Regions from separate parts of the Neobacillus sp. PVCKKU3 genome, predicted to be linked through region 2. Evidence: predicted binding sites of a transcription regulator. Region 2 holds the regulator's gene; each other region holds the start of a gene.

Region 1 (4,283 bases), on a different contig from region 2:
AATCGTGGAAGCGTAATGCATTTTCTCGCGGGCCAGCTCATCAGAACCGTTACGGTACGCCCTTGGCAAATACTCAAATACTAGCTGAATGGCCTTAATAATCTGTCCATCTGTAAAATCATTGGCAACGACTGAAACAAAAGCTTCAAGAGCATGTGTTAAGACATCCATTCCGGTGTCTGCCGTGATTTCCTTCGGAACAGTCATCGAGAACTGTGGATCGATGATCGCCACATCTGGTAATAGTTCCGGGTCGGAAAGCGGATATTTAATATTCGCTTTTTTATCCGTGATGACGGCAAAGGAGGTAACCTCCGAACCTGTTCCGGAAGTAGTTGGAATCGCGATCAACTTAGCCTTCTCCCGAAGCTTCGGATAAGTCACAACTCGTTTTCTCGGATTAAGAGTCTTCAGTTTCAGAGTGTTAAAGTTTGCCTCAGAATCCTCGTAAAATAACCACATCGCTTTTGCTGCATCAAGGACAGAACCGCCTCCTAAGGCAATGATCATATTCGGTTTAGCGTGTCTCATCAATTCAGCACCCGCCATGATCGTTTCGATGCTAGGGTCAGGCTCCACCTCAGAAAACACCTCATAGTGGACAAAATCAGGTCGTTTCGTTAGAAAATGAAGCACTTTATCGACATAACCGTTTTTCACCGAACTTGGGCTTGTGACAATAAATGCCCTTTTAGTATCCGGGATGATTTCCAATGCCTGAACAGAATTCTTACGATAATAAATTTGTGGCGGTGTCCTTAGGATTTGGGCGTTATTATTGCGTTTGGCGACCTTTTTAATATTAAGTAAATGCATGGCACCGACATTGACTGAAACCGAGTTTCCTCCATATGTGCCCGTGCCAAGGGTTAGTGTTGGCAGTAAATCGTTATAAACGTTTCCAGTAGCCCCTTGGGCGGAAGGAGTATTGATTAGGATCCGTCCTGCTCTCATTCTCATCGCGTACTGTTCAACAATCTGGTCATTAGCCGTATGAATGGAAGCGGTGTGGCCGAGTCCACCGTATTCTAATGTGGCTTCTGCCAGGTTAAAGGCTTCCTCTGTGCTATTTGCCTTATAGCAGGCAAGGACAGGGCTTAGTTTTTCGCAGGAAAGCGGATATTTCGGTCCTACGCCTTCCAACTCGATTACTAAGACCTTGGTATCAAATGGAACTTCGATTCCGGCCATTTGGGCAATTTTAAAGGCTGGAAGGCCGACAATCATCGGATTGAGGAAGCCGGTTTCTTCTTTTATTGCTACTTTTTCTAACTGTTTCCTTTCCTCCTCATTTAAAAAGTAACAGTTATTGGCGATCATTTCCGTAATGACTTCAGTATAGATTTCTTTATCGATGATTAATGCTTGCTCAGAGGCACAAATCATTCCATTATCATAGGTTTTCGACATAATCAGGTCTTGGACGGAGCTCTTGATATTGGCAGTTTTTTCGAAATAACAAGGTACATTGCCTGGTCCGACACCAATTGCCGGTTTGCCGGAACTATATGCGGCTTTCACCATGCTAGAACCTCCAGTAGCAAGAATTAGCGATACTTTTGGATGCTTCATTAACATATTGATACCATCCAGAGTGGTAGTTTCCATCCATTGAATACAATTTTCAGGAGCGCCTGCACGGACAGCGGCTTCTCTAAGAAGTTCAGCTGTGAACCTTCCCGAATTCTGTGAAACGGGGTGAAAGGAAAAAATAATCGGATTTCTTGTTTTCATAGAAATAAGAGATTTATAAATGACAGTGGATGTGGGATTTGTCACAGGCACCAGCGCGGCGATGACCCCGACAGGTTCGGCAATTTCATAGCTGCCCTCATGCTCGTTTTCACTGATAATGCCGACCGTTTTCAGATTTCGAATGGTGTGATAAATCATCTCTGTTGCAAACATATTTTTCGTGATTTTATCTTCGTAAAGGCCTCGATTCGTTTCCTCAACAGCCATTCTGGCAAATTTATCGTGGTTCTCAAGTGCAACAAGTGCCAACTGCTTGACAATTTCATCGACCATTTCCTGCGTAAAGCTGCGAAACTCTTTAGCTGCCTGAGCTGCATTTGCAGCTAAAAGGTCAATCATCGAAACTGTTTGCTTTTGCTGTAACATTTTTTCTTCCACTGCCATTGATTGTTCCTCCCTAAAATCATTTATTGTGAAATATTGAACAAAAGGAAATTAATATTTTCCTTACGTTCAAAATATAGCAATCGTAAACCAAGAAATTTGTAGAATTATGCGGCCAAAGTTGGGGAAACCCTTATAAATAGAATAGTTTCAAAGAATGTTCATAATTGCTTTTTTTTTGAGTGGAAAACTCTCAATATTTTTACTTTTAGAAAATTTTGATACTATATTATGTATAAAGATCATCATAAGAGGGGAGTAAAATAATGATTCTGCAACTAGAGGACGTTTCGCTCAAACGGGGCGACAAATGGATTTTAAAAAATGTCAATTGGCAAATAGAAAAAGGGGAGCATTGGGTTTTATTCGGTTTAAACGGTTCTGGTAAAACGGCCATTCTAAATTTGCTGAACGCCTATAATTTCCCGACAAAGGGAAAAATTAATGTTTTAGGAATGGAGTTTGGGAAAACCTATCTTGCTGAAAAGCTGCGCAAGCAAATTGGCTTTGTTTCATCCTCACTTCAGGAAAAATTTCACCCGGGCGATAATGCCTTTGAAGTGGTACTAAGCGGAGCATACGCTTCCATTGGTCTCTATGAAGCTCCTACAGACGAAATACGAAGCAAGGCCATTTCTTTACTCGAGGAGCTTGGCTGCATCGATTATGCTAACAGAAATTATGAAACTTTATCGCAAGGGGAGAAACAGCGGGTGTTAATTGCCCGCGCGTTAATGGCTGACCCGTCTTTGCTGATTCTCGATGAGCCAACGAACGGTCTGGACTTTATTGCCCGTGAAAAACTATTGGAAACAATCGAAACGATTGCTAAAAACCCATATGCACCAGCGATTATTTATGTTACTCATCATGTTGAAGAGATTCTGCCTGTATTCAATAAAACCTTGTTGCTAAAGGAGGGGCAGGTTTTTGCGTACGGAAACACCAATGAACTGTTATCGAGCGAGAGCCTTACCCAATTTTTTAATCTGCCGGTTCGGGTTTCTTGGGAAAATAAAAGACCATTGCTGTCGAAGGTGCAGGTGACACATCAAAATAGTTAGAAGAATAGGATATCCCGTATGCAGGGATATCCTATTCTTTTAAATTAAGCAAATCTTTAATTCGCTTGCAATATTCCTCTTTTGGATAGGTCTGATACAAGCCGCTCGACAAGCGGACAGGGTCGCCGAAGAAGTACCGTTCATACTGGGTTTGCCTTGTGCCAAATGAGCTCATCGTCAAGTCCCAGGCCAATCGAAAAAGTTTGACGCGGTCCTCAGCATGTTTTCTGGTACCTTGCAGATAGGATTCCAAATCCTGTTTTATAGGGGAATTAAAGTCCTTTTCAGTCGGCAAGGTAACCATTCCACTTGCGCCAATTAATTGAATGATTTCGCTGAATCTAGGATAAATTTTTGGAAAGACATTGCTAGCGACTTTAAGAGGAATGAGGCTTGGTCTCATATAACCCCATTCATCCAATTCTGCCTCTTCCTCAGACTTGAGCAGCAGCGCCTTCATCGTTTCAAGTCCGATGATGATTTCAGAAAGTTTTTCCTGAATATGCTGATATCCGCAAACATTGATTGTATCCGAAAGGGATTCGGCAAGTCCCAATAGAAATTCTGTTTTCACAACCTGCCTAGTGATGGCCTGGTGGTAGGCGTGATGGTAGAATGAGCTTTTCTCCATGAATTCATTTGCTGCATCGACATTTTCGTAAAAAAAGACTCTCTCCCAGGGAACTACCACATTATCAAATACTAAAATCGTATCCATTTCTTCGTAACGCGAGCTGAGCGGATAATCAAAGGCTGACTTACCGCCTACAAACGACTCCCTGCAAAGAAATTTAAGTCCTTTCGTATCAGAAGGGATGGAAAATGCGTAGGCATCCGCATCATTTGTCACTCCGCCGGCTGAATAAACCAGAACTTCATCCGTTAAACCGCCTTGGGTCGCTAACAGGCGAGCCCCCTTGACAATAATTCCCTTTTCATTTTTCCCGACAATTTTGGCGGCAATTGGTTCTTTCGATTTTTCAAAGTTGATTTGCGACCGGTTAACCTGAGGGGTTATAAAGGTGTGGGTAAACGAGAGATCTTGATTCCTTGCTCTTTCATAGAGGGAAATAATATTTT
Region 2 (4,283 bases):
CCATGATTTCCATTTTTTCAAGCTTCTTCCGCCGGCTTTGCGCTCTCTTAGTAGTAGTGGCCCGTGCGATGTTGCGCTGGATGAAATCCTTTAACGCGGCAATTTCCTCCTGCTGCTTTTCATAAAGCTTCATGTCGCGTTCATAATTGGCAGCTTTCTGCTCAAGATAAGTGCTATAATTACCGGTGAATCGCTGAATCAGGCGGCGTGATAGTTCATACACCTCTGTAACCACTTTATCCAAAAAATAGCGGTCATGCGAAACAATTAAAATCGCGCCATCATAGCCCTGCAGATATTGCTCCAGCCAGGAAAGGGTTTCGATATCCAAATGGTTGGTTGGCTCGTCCAAAATTAAAATATCAGGTCTTGTCAGTAATAGTTTGCCTAGCGCAAGACGCGTTTTTTGTCCGCCGCTTAGACTTGAAATCATTAACGTAGTATCAGAAAAATTTAACCCATGCAATACAGAACGGATATCAGCTTCATATTGATAGCCGCCTTGCTCTTTAAACTTTATTTGCAATTCATCATATTCCTTTAATACCCGTTCGTATTTTCCTGGGTCCCCGAAAACAGCAGGATCGGCCATTTGCTTCTCCAGCTTCCGGAGCGATTTTTCCATCGCCTGCAGGTTCTCAAAAACCGTCAGCATTTCCTCCCAAATGGACAAATTGGACTCCAAACCCGTATTTTGCGCCAAATAACCAACGGTAACATCCTTTGGTTTGATGATTTCGCCGCCGTCATAGCCCATTTCGCCGGCGATGATTTTCAATAACGTTGATTTCCCCGCTCCATTGCGTCCGACAAGGGCAACACGGTCACGGGTTTGTAATTCCAGTTTTATATTCGATAAAATAAGTTCAGCACCATAATATTTTTGTAGTTGGTTAACCTGTAATAAAATCATTTTTTTCACCTCTATTACCTTACGACTAGTTTACCGTATAACCCGAATGTCGGCAATGAAGTGAAATTTTTAATGGAATTATAAAAAAATATACTGTTAGTTCAAAGTTTCACACACATGGACAAAAAAATATTGTATTATTTTTTGTAGGAGGATTTTTTTTATGGCTGAATTTACTCATTTTAATGAAGAAGGCCGGGCCAAGATGGTCGATGTCAGCGAGAAGCCGGAAACGGCACGCACAGCAACAGCCCAGTCTAGCATAACAGTAAGCACTGAAATTTATGAAAAAATCACAAACCACGAAATGAAAAAGGGCGATGTCTTAGCAGTTGCCCAGGTTGCTGCAGTGATGGCAGCGAAAAAGACATGGGATATCATTCCAATGTGCCACCCGATTCCATTAACAGGTATCAATATTAGTTTTTCATGGGAGCAGGCCGGGCAGGGACAATATACACTGCATATTGCTGCATCAGTGAAAACAAAAGGCAGTACGGGGGTTGAGATGGAAGCGCTAACAGCTGCCTCTGTTTGTGCCCTGACCGTCTATGATATGTGTAAGGCAGTTGATAAAGGGATGGTAATTGGACCAACCTTTCTGGTGGAAAAAACCGGCGGCAAAAACGGTGATTTTAGAAGAGAAATCTAATATATCCATTAAAATTGAAGGGTGGGAGAAATATGTCCAATGAAACGATGAAAATACCACAGGCAACAGCAAAGCGGCTGCCCTTATATTATCGATTTTTACAAAACCTTCATTCCTCTGGCAAGCAGAGGGTGTCATCTGCAGAATTGAGTGAAGCAGTAAAGGTGGACTCGGCCACTATTCGCAGGGATTTCTCTTATTTCGGGGCCCTTGGGAAAAAGGGGTACGGCTATAACGTAAACTATTTGTTATCGTTTTTCCGGAAAACTCTTGATCAAGATGAATTAACAAAGGTAGCGTTAATCGGGGTGGGTAATCTCGGCACAGCCTTTTTACACTACAATTTTTTAAAAAATAATAATACAAAAATCGCTTGCGCCTTCGATGTGGACCCCGGAAAAATTGGCGGTTCGATAGGCAATGTTCCCGTTTATTCGATGGACGATATAGAACAGTATTTGATCGAGGAAAATATTTCGGTGGCGATTTTGACGGTGCCGGCTCCGGTTGCTCAGCAAATCACAGACAAGCTTGTGAATACGAATGTAAAAGGGGTTTTAAACTTTACTCCAGCAAGACTGAATGTACCTTCATCGATCCGCGTGCATCATATTGACCTGGCGGTGGAGCTGCAATCACTTGTTTACTTTTTAAAGCATTATCCAAACGACGAAGTAGAAGAATAAATAATCAATGGGCTTCTCGCCAAAATGGTGAGAGGCCCATTTTTTCGTTTTGAAACATTTTCCTAACCAGATCACTATACAAAGGGAGTGGAAGCGGGTAAAATGAATACACAAGTAATTATTGTAATCCAATAGGAAAGGTTGGAATTAAAATGACAGAAACAGTTCGTTCAATCCCACGGCCGCTAGTGAAAACAAACCAGTGGACGATTGTTTTAAGTGTTGTGTTAACATGGTTATCCGGTCAGGAATGGTTTTTGTTAGTGCCGTTTGTTGCCGGTATGTCTGGTCTTTTATTCGGATTTAATCCGATTATGCAAATAGCAAAACTATTTTTAAGAAAGGAACCAGAGGCTTATATCCCCGAGGATTGGGAGCAGCAGCAATTTAATCAAAAACTTGCCGTATCGTGTTTGGGAATTGGATTTGTAGGATTCCTGCTGGGTTGGAATGGTGTTGGCTATGTGTTCACGATTCTTGTCGCAGTGGCTGCCTTTGTGGCAATTCTAGGTTTTTGCATCGGATGCTTTATTCATTTTCAGTGGAACCAATACCGTCATAGAAGGGTGCACCAATAAAGAAGAGGTCTGAATTATTCAGCCTCTTTTTTTGTTTTTCTACTTATATTTGACGTTTCCATATCCTTACATTTAAGATTAAATTGAAAATTATGAATTATTATTCATGAGGAGAGTGGCGTTTTTATGAAGCATGTTTCCCAAGAGACAGAAGCAAGAGGAAAAAATTCTTACAGCTTTGATGAATTTCTCGAAAAACGTGACAACCTTGATTGGTACCGTGATGAACCGTTTTTACAAAAAGCGGTAAAGAAATTTACGGGTTCTCAGCACAGCCAAATCCACGAAAAACTATTATCCTTTTCAGCAACAGTATCTGCAAAATGGAACCGGTTAGCCGAAAGAATTGCCAGACCGGAAGTCCGCCCCTATATGCTTCACTTTGATGCTTTTAATCATCGGATTGACCGGATTGTTCGTCCTCAAGAAGTTCATCAATTAGAGAATGAAATTTTCGGAGAAGGTCTTTTTTCCAGTAACATGACACCTTGGGAAAGCTTTGTGAAAAGAATGCTGATCCATCAGCTGGGTGAGGCGGGAGTGACCTGTCCGCTGACATGTACACATGGTTTAGTGGCTTTGCTTGACCAATTTCCGGATGAAGAATATCCAGAACTTCAAGTTATATTACATCATACAAAAGAAGGGCTAAACGGCGAATTCGCCATTGGCGCTCAATTTATGACAGAAATCCAGGGTGGTTCTGATTTGCCGGCTAATGTTTTGGAGGCGGTTCCGGAAGGCAAGTATTATCGTTTGTATGGGAATAAGTTTTTCTGTTCTGCGGCGCATGCCGATTATTCTGTGGTGACGGCAAAAATATCGGGAACTGACAAAGTTTCAACATTTATCGTACCTTCCTGGCTTCCGGGGGATAAGGAGAAGGAGAAACGCAACGGGTACGAGATAAATCGGATCAAATGGAAGCTGGGAACAGCCGAGCTGCCAACAGGGGAGATTCAATATAAGGGGGCGCGTGCCTATCCAATCGGTCCAAAGGATAAAGGGATTGCAGTTGCAGTCGGAATTGTATTGACCTTGTCGAGGTTGGAAATTGGGATTGCCTGTGCCGGGTTTATGCTGAGGGCCTCTCGGGAGGCAAACTTGTACAGCGATTTCCGAAGTGTTTTTGGAAAGAAGGTAAAAGACTATCCACTCGCAGCAAGCAAGTTGAAACGAATCCAGCATGCCGCTGAGCGAACGACGGCGGGGGCATTCAAAATCTATAATCTTTTCTTGCAACTGGATAAGCCGCTTAATCCAGGAATTAAATCGGACCATCCAATTGATGTTAGGAAAAAGTTATTTAATCTGCGTGAACTTGTCTTGCTGCAGAAAATCTGTGCAACGAATGAGGGAGCGGAAATTTTACGGGAGGCTATCTCCGTGTTTGCCGGCCATGGAGTGATGGAGGAATTTTCGTCGCTGCCGCGTATCTTCCGCGATGTGGTCGT
Region 3 (4,283 bases), on a different contig from region 2:
AATTAACCCTTTTCACTGATAGTCCAAAATATTTATTAAGTGCCAAGGTTCTTGAAGAAGGTGAAATCGTGGCAATAAAAAAAGAAGTACTTGAAAGTGAAATTTTCCAAAACAGTAAGCTAGCCTTTGAATTTATGAAGTGGATGAGCGATCATTTCCGCAAAACGCAGACAAAATTCCGCGACCTTGTCCTAAACGGAAAGCGCGGCGCCTTATTTTCAACTTTAATCCGGATGACCAATAGCTATGGGGTACCAAAAAGTGATGGAATATTAATCGACCTGCCGTTGACTAATCAAGAGCTAGCAAATTTCTGCGGCACTTCACGGGAAAGTACAAACCGTATCTTAAGTGAACTGAAGCGTGATAACATCATTTCCATTAAACGAGGTAAAATTACCGTCCTGGATTTGCAATACTTAAAAGATGAAATTGGCTGTGAAAATTGTTCCACTGTTTATTGCAGCATTGAATAGTTATTGAGAGAGGCAATCGACAATCGATTGCCTCTCTCAATTTATTGTGTCTGTTTTTCTCTTAAAGCCTTAGGAATATAAACGCAGAATGGTTCACTTTCTAAATAATCCCCTGTCATGGCGTATGCCCTTGATCTTGAGCCGCCGCAAACATGTCGGAATTCGCAGACACCGCATTTCCCTTTAAATCCATCTGGGTTTCTAAGTGCCTTAAAGATTGGCGACTCGCGGTAAATTTCCGCCAGAGGGGTTTCCCTAATATTTCCGGCCTTAACCGGAAGCAGGCCGCTCGGATAGACATCTCCAATATGGGATATAAACACAAAGCCATTGCCGTCATTTACACCCTTTGGTGCACGGCCCAGACCATCAATTGAGCCCGTTAAGCCTTTTTCTGTCAACGCAGATAAATAGCTGATTTCCTCTGTTTTTTCTTTGGCTTCACGCATTTTTTGCTGGATTACCACACGGCGGTAATGCATCGCCTCCGTGGTCTTAATATCAAAAGGAACCCGCTTGCTTAGATCATAGAGCCATCTTAGCACCTTTTCATGCTCCACAGGCGATATCATATCAGATACCTGTCCCCTTCCGGTCGGAACAAGGAAAAAGACACTCCACAGAACACATTTTAATTCTTCAACCAATTTCGCCATTTCATCTAGATGTTCGTAATTATATCTGGATACTACTGTATTAATCTGAATCGGCATTTCCAGTTCATGTAAATATTTAATTCGTTCCATTGTTAAGTCAAAAGAGCCCGCTGTCCCGCGAAAATGGTCATGAATCTCAGCCGTAGGACCGTCAAGGCTGAACGCCCAACGAGAAAGTCCGACTTCTTTAGCCTTACGCATCGCATCAATTGTTACGTTAGGAGTAGCGCTTGGTGTCATCGAAACACGTACCCCTTTTGTGACTGCGTATTTGGTAATTTCAAAAATATCCTCTCTCATAAGCGGATCTCCGCCAGTAAATACAAGAAGCGGATTATTCATTTCATATATCTGATCAATCAAATGCTTGCCTTCTTCAAGCGTAAGTTCTCGAGGGTCCCTCGTATACTGGGCATCTGCGCGGCAGTGCAAACATTTTAATTGACAAGCTCGAGTTAGTTCCCATATCACAATAAACGGATCTTTATTAAAGTCTCGGCTAAAATCCATATTGAAACGCCTCCTATAAAACGGCTAGTTCAAACTAAATAGCCTTATTACTTCGTATTATAAAGGTGTGTATGTTTGAAAAAAGTGAACTTCCTCACAATCCTTTTTTATTATGTGGACGATTTGTGAATGAAAAAAACAGCAGAGCGAAAAGCTCTGCTGTTTTATGAGATGGTTAACACTTCGTATTTGGAGGCAAGCTCAACAAAGTCAGCCATTCCGCTTATTTTGCCAACTGTCAATTTTTCGCTAACACCGTAGTGGTCGGCACAGGTTTTACACGCAAAAATGTTAACACCCTTATCCTCCAACTCTTTTAAATGAACGGATACAAAGGAATCCTCAGTCAACGTGAATACCCCACTGTTCATGCAAAAAACAGCTGCTGGGAGTTCCTCTCTTTGTTTTAAAACAGTAAAGAAAGTCTCTAAAACATTCTCTCCTAAAACCTGGTCGCCTTTGCCCAACTGATTTGAACTAACTAAAATTACCTTATTTTTCATCCTGCGGAAGGTCCTCCTTAACGAATTCCCAGTGCAATTTTTGCATAACGGGACATCATGTCCTTATTCCAAGGGGGATTCCAGACGATATTGACATCGACATCCTTGACTTCCGGAATATCAGACAATGCTCTTTTCACCTGATCAACAATTGTTCCGGCTAGTGGGCAGCCCATTGCTGTTAATGTCATTGTAACCGTCAGTTTTCCCTCGTCGTCCATTTCAGTATTATATACTAAACCTAAATTGACGATATCGACGCCAAGCTCAGGGTCAATAACAAGCTCAAGTGCGCCCATTATATTTTCTTTTAAATCTTCATTCATTTTATCTTCACTCCTGTTCAGTTTTATTGTAACCATTATAACAAAAGGTATTTCGAAAACCAGTATAGCGCGTTTCAGAAACATTTGAAGTGAATTTTTTTACAGTTTAAATATAAATTGATAACATATTGATAATAGAAACAAATACTTCCAAAGAGAGGTTTCAAATGACTGAAAGACATTTAATTGCATTGGACTTAGACGGAACTTTATTAAAAGATGATAAAACGATTTCGGAAAAAACGAAGGAAGTTTTAAGAAAAGCTAGAGAAGATGGCCATATCGTGATGATCGCCACTGGGAGGCCATATCGTTCCAGCGAAATGTATTATCGAGAGTTGGATTTAGATACCCCGATCGTTAATTTCAATGGGGCTTTCATGCATCATCCCCGGAACCCGAAATGGGGCTTTTTCCATGAGCCGCTTGATATCCATGTTGCAAAAGATATTGTCGAGGCTTGCCGCAGCTTTCATTTTCATAATATCATCGCTGAAGTAATGGATGATGTCTATTTTCATTATCATGACCAAAAGCTGATTGAAATTTTTAATTTTGGCCATCCCAATATTACTACGGGTGATTTAAGTAATTATTTGAAGGATTCACCAACTAGCCTGCTCATCCATACAGAGGAAGACCAATTAAAGAAGATCCGCGACCATCTATCTGATGCCCATGCCGAAGTCATCGATCACCGCAGCTGGGCTGCCCCCTGGCATGTTATCGAAATCATTAAGTCAGGCTTAAATAAGGCAGTAGGGTTAAAAAAAGCGGCGGAATATTATGGTATCTCCAAGCAAAGAGTGATTGCCTTTGGCGATGAAGATAATGACTTGGAAATGCTTGAATACGCCGGTTATGGAATAGCGATGGGAAATGGCATTGACCAAGTAAAAAATATCGCCAATGATGTTACTCTTACCAATGAAGAAGATGGAGTCGCAGAATATTTGACGGATTTGTTACGGTTAAAATAATTACACCTATTCACCATTGTTTACCTATATGAACCCCTCAATGTTGGAGCATACTATGGATGAAGCAGCGAAGCTGTTTCAATCCAAGCTTTTAGCATATTGGAGGGATTCGAATGGGTAGATCAAACAAATCAAAACGCTTTGTCCAGCAAGGAAAGGATTCGGTCAACAAGCATTCAGAACGGATTCCTTATCACATGACCTACGCTGAAGCAGAAGCTCAGAAAATGGCCAATGTGCAAGAATCCTCGCTTGGAGGAATTTAACGATGGGTAACCGTTTATTCCAGGAAGCACGTAGATTTGTTGAATCGGCAAAAACTGCCGGCCCAGGTGAACGCGACACGGCAGTGGCCAAAGCCAAGAATGCCTTAAGTTCTGCTTATGCCAACTCGACGGTCGCTGAGCAAAGACAGCTCCAAGAAATGCAACAAGAGCTTGACCAGTTCCAATGATGAAATGAGGAAAGCGGAAGTACCTTGGGAGGTGACTTCCGCTTTTTTCATTCAAATCTTTCTAATAATGCAGGGTAAGGATTACTCCTCCCGCCCTCAGCATTTTTTTCGTAAAAATTCAGAAAGACACCTCCATGGTTGGGAAGCTTTTCGGCTGGAATCTGAATATTTACTTTAAAAGGTCTCCACTGGTCACCATTTCCAGCAACATCAAGCTTTTGCTCCCTTAGGAATTCTCTATGCCCATCCTCCACTGAATAATAAACCACCCTGCTTGGTGACTTTACTTCTCCGCTAACTTGGTAGTGTCCTTTTGTTCCTGATACCCTTATATTTCGAAAAACAGCATTTTCCTCAGGTACATATATTTTATGCGTT

What was found. Region 2 encodes Rex, which represses fermentation and respiration genes when NADH is low (regulators of the CRP and FNR family bind a similar motif). Its sites were predicted from a motif close to TTGTGAAATATTTCACAA; they were not measured.
Region 1: a site for Rex is predicted at 2,166-2,183, ahead of adhE (bifunctional acetaldehyde-CoA/alcohol dehydrogenase). Genes of this name have one in related genera too.
Region 3: a site for Rex is predicted at 1,725-1,742, ahead of ACNQGS_RS11555 (TIGR04053 family radical SAM/SPASM domain-containing protein). Genes of this name have one in related genera too.

The regions. Positions count from the first base shown of each region.
Region 1 is NZ_JBLVQN010000037.1:41,054-45,336, forward strand. It holds gene adhE (bifunctional acetaldehyde-CoA/alcohol dehydrogenase) at 1-2,139, opposite strand, end outside; gene ACNQGS_RS21735 (ABC transporter ATP-binding protein) at 2,406-3,203, shown strand; gene hpaB (4-hydroxyphenylacetate 3-monooxygenase, oxygenase component) at 3,235-4,283, opposite strand, start outside.
Region 2 is NZ_JBLVQN010000067.1:4,252-8,534, forward strand. It holds gene ACNQGS_RS27885 (ABC-F family ATP-binding cassette domain-containing protein) at 1-913, opposite strand, end outside; gene moaC (cyclic pyranopterin monophosphate synthase MoaC) at 1,077-1,565, shown strand; gene ACNQGS_RS27895 (redox-sensing transcriptional repressor Rex) at 1,598-2,251, shown strand; gene ACNQGS_RS27900 (DUF4395 domain-containing protein) at 2,404-2,829, shown strand; gene ACNQGS_RS27905 (acyl-CoA dehydrogenase family protein) at 2,956-4,283, shown strand, end outside.
Region 3 is NZ_JBLVQN010000014.1:55,680-59,962, reverse strand. It holds gene ACNQGS_RS11560 (Crp/Fnr family transcriptional regulator) at 1-476, shown strand, start outside; gene ACNQGS_RS11555 (TIGR04053 family radical SAM/SPASM domain-containing protein) at 518-1,642, opposite strand; gene ACNQGS_RS11550 (DsrE family protein) at 1,807-2,145, opposite strand; gene ACNQGS_RS11545 (metal-sulfur cluster assembly factor) at 2,163-2,471, opposite strand; gene ACNQGS_RS11540 (Cof-type HAD-IIB family hydrolase) at 2,639-3,451, shown strand; gene ACNQGS_RS11535 (hypothetical protein) at 3,565-3,717, shown strand; gene ACNQGS_RS11530 (DUF3813 domain-containing protein) at 3,720-3,905, shown strand; gene ACNQGS_RS11525 (BsuPI-related putative proteinase inhibitor) at 3,953-4,283, opposite strand, start outside.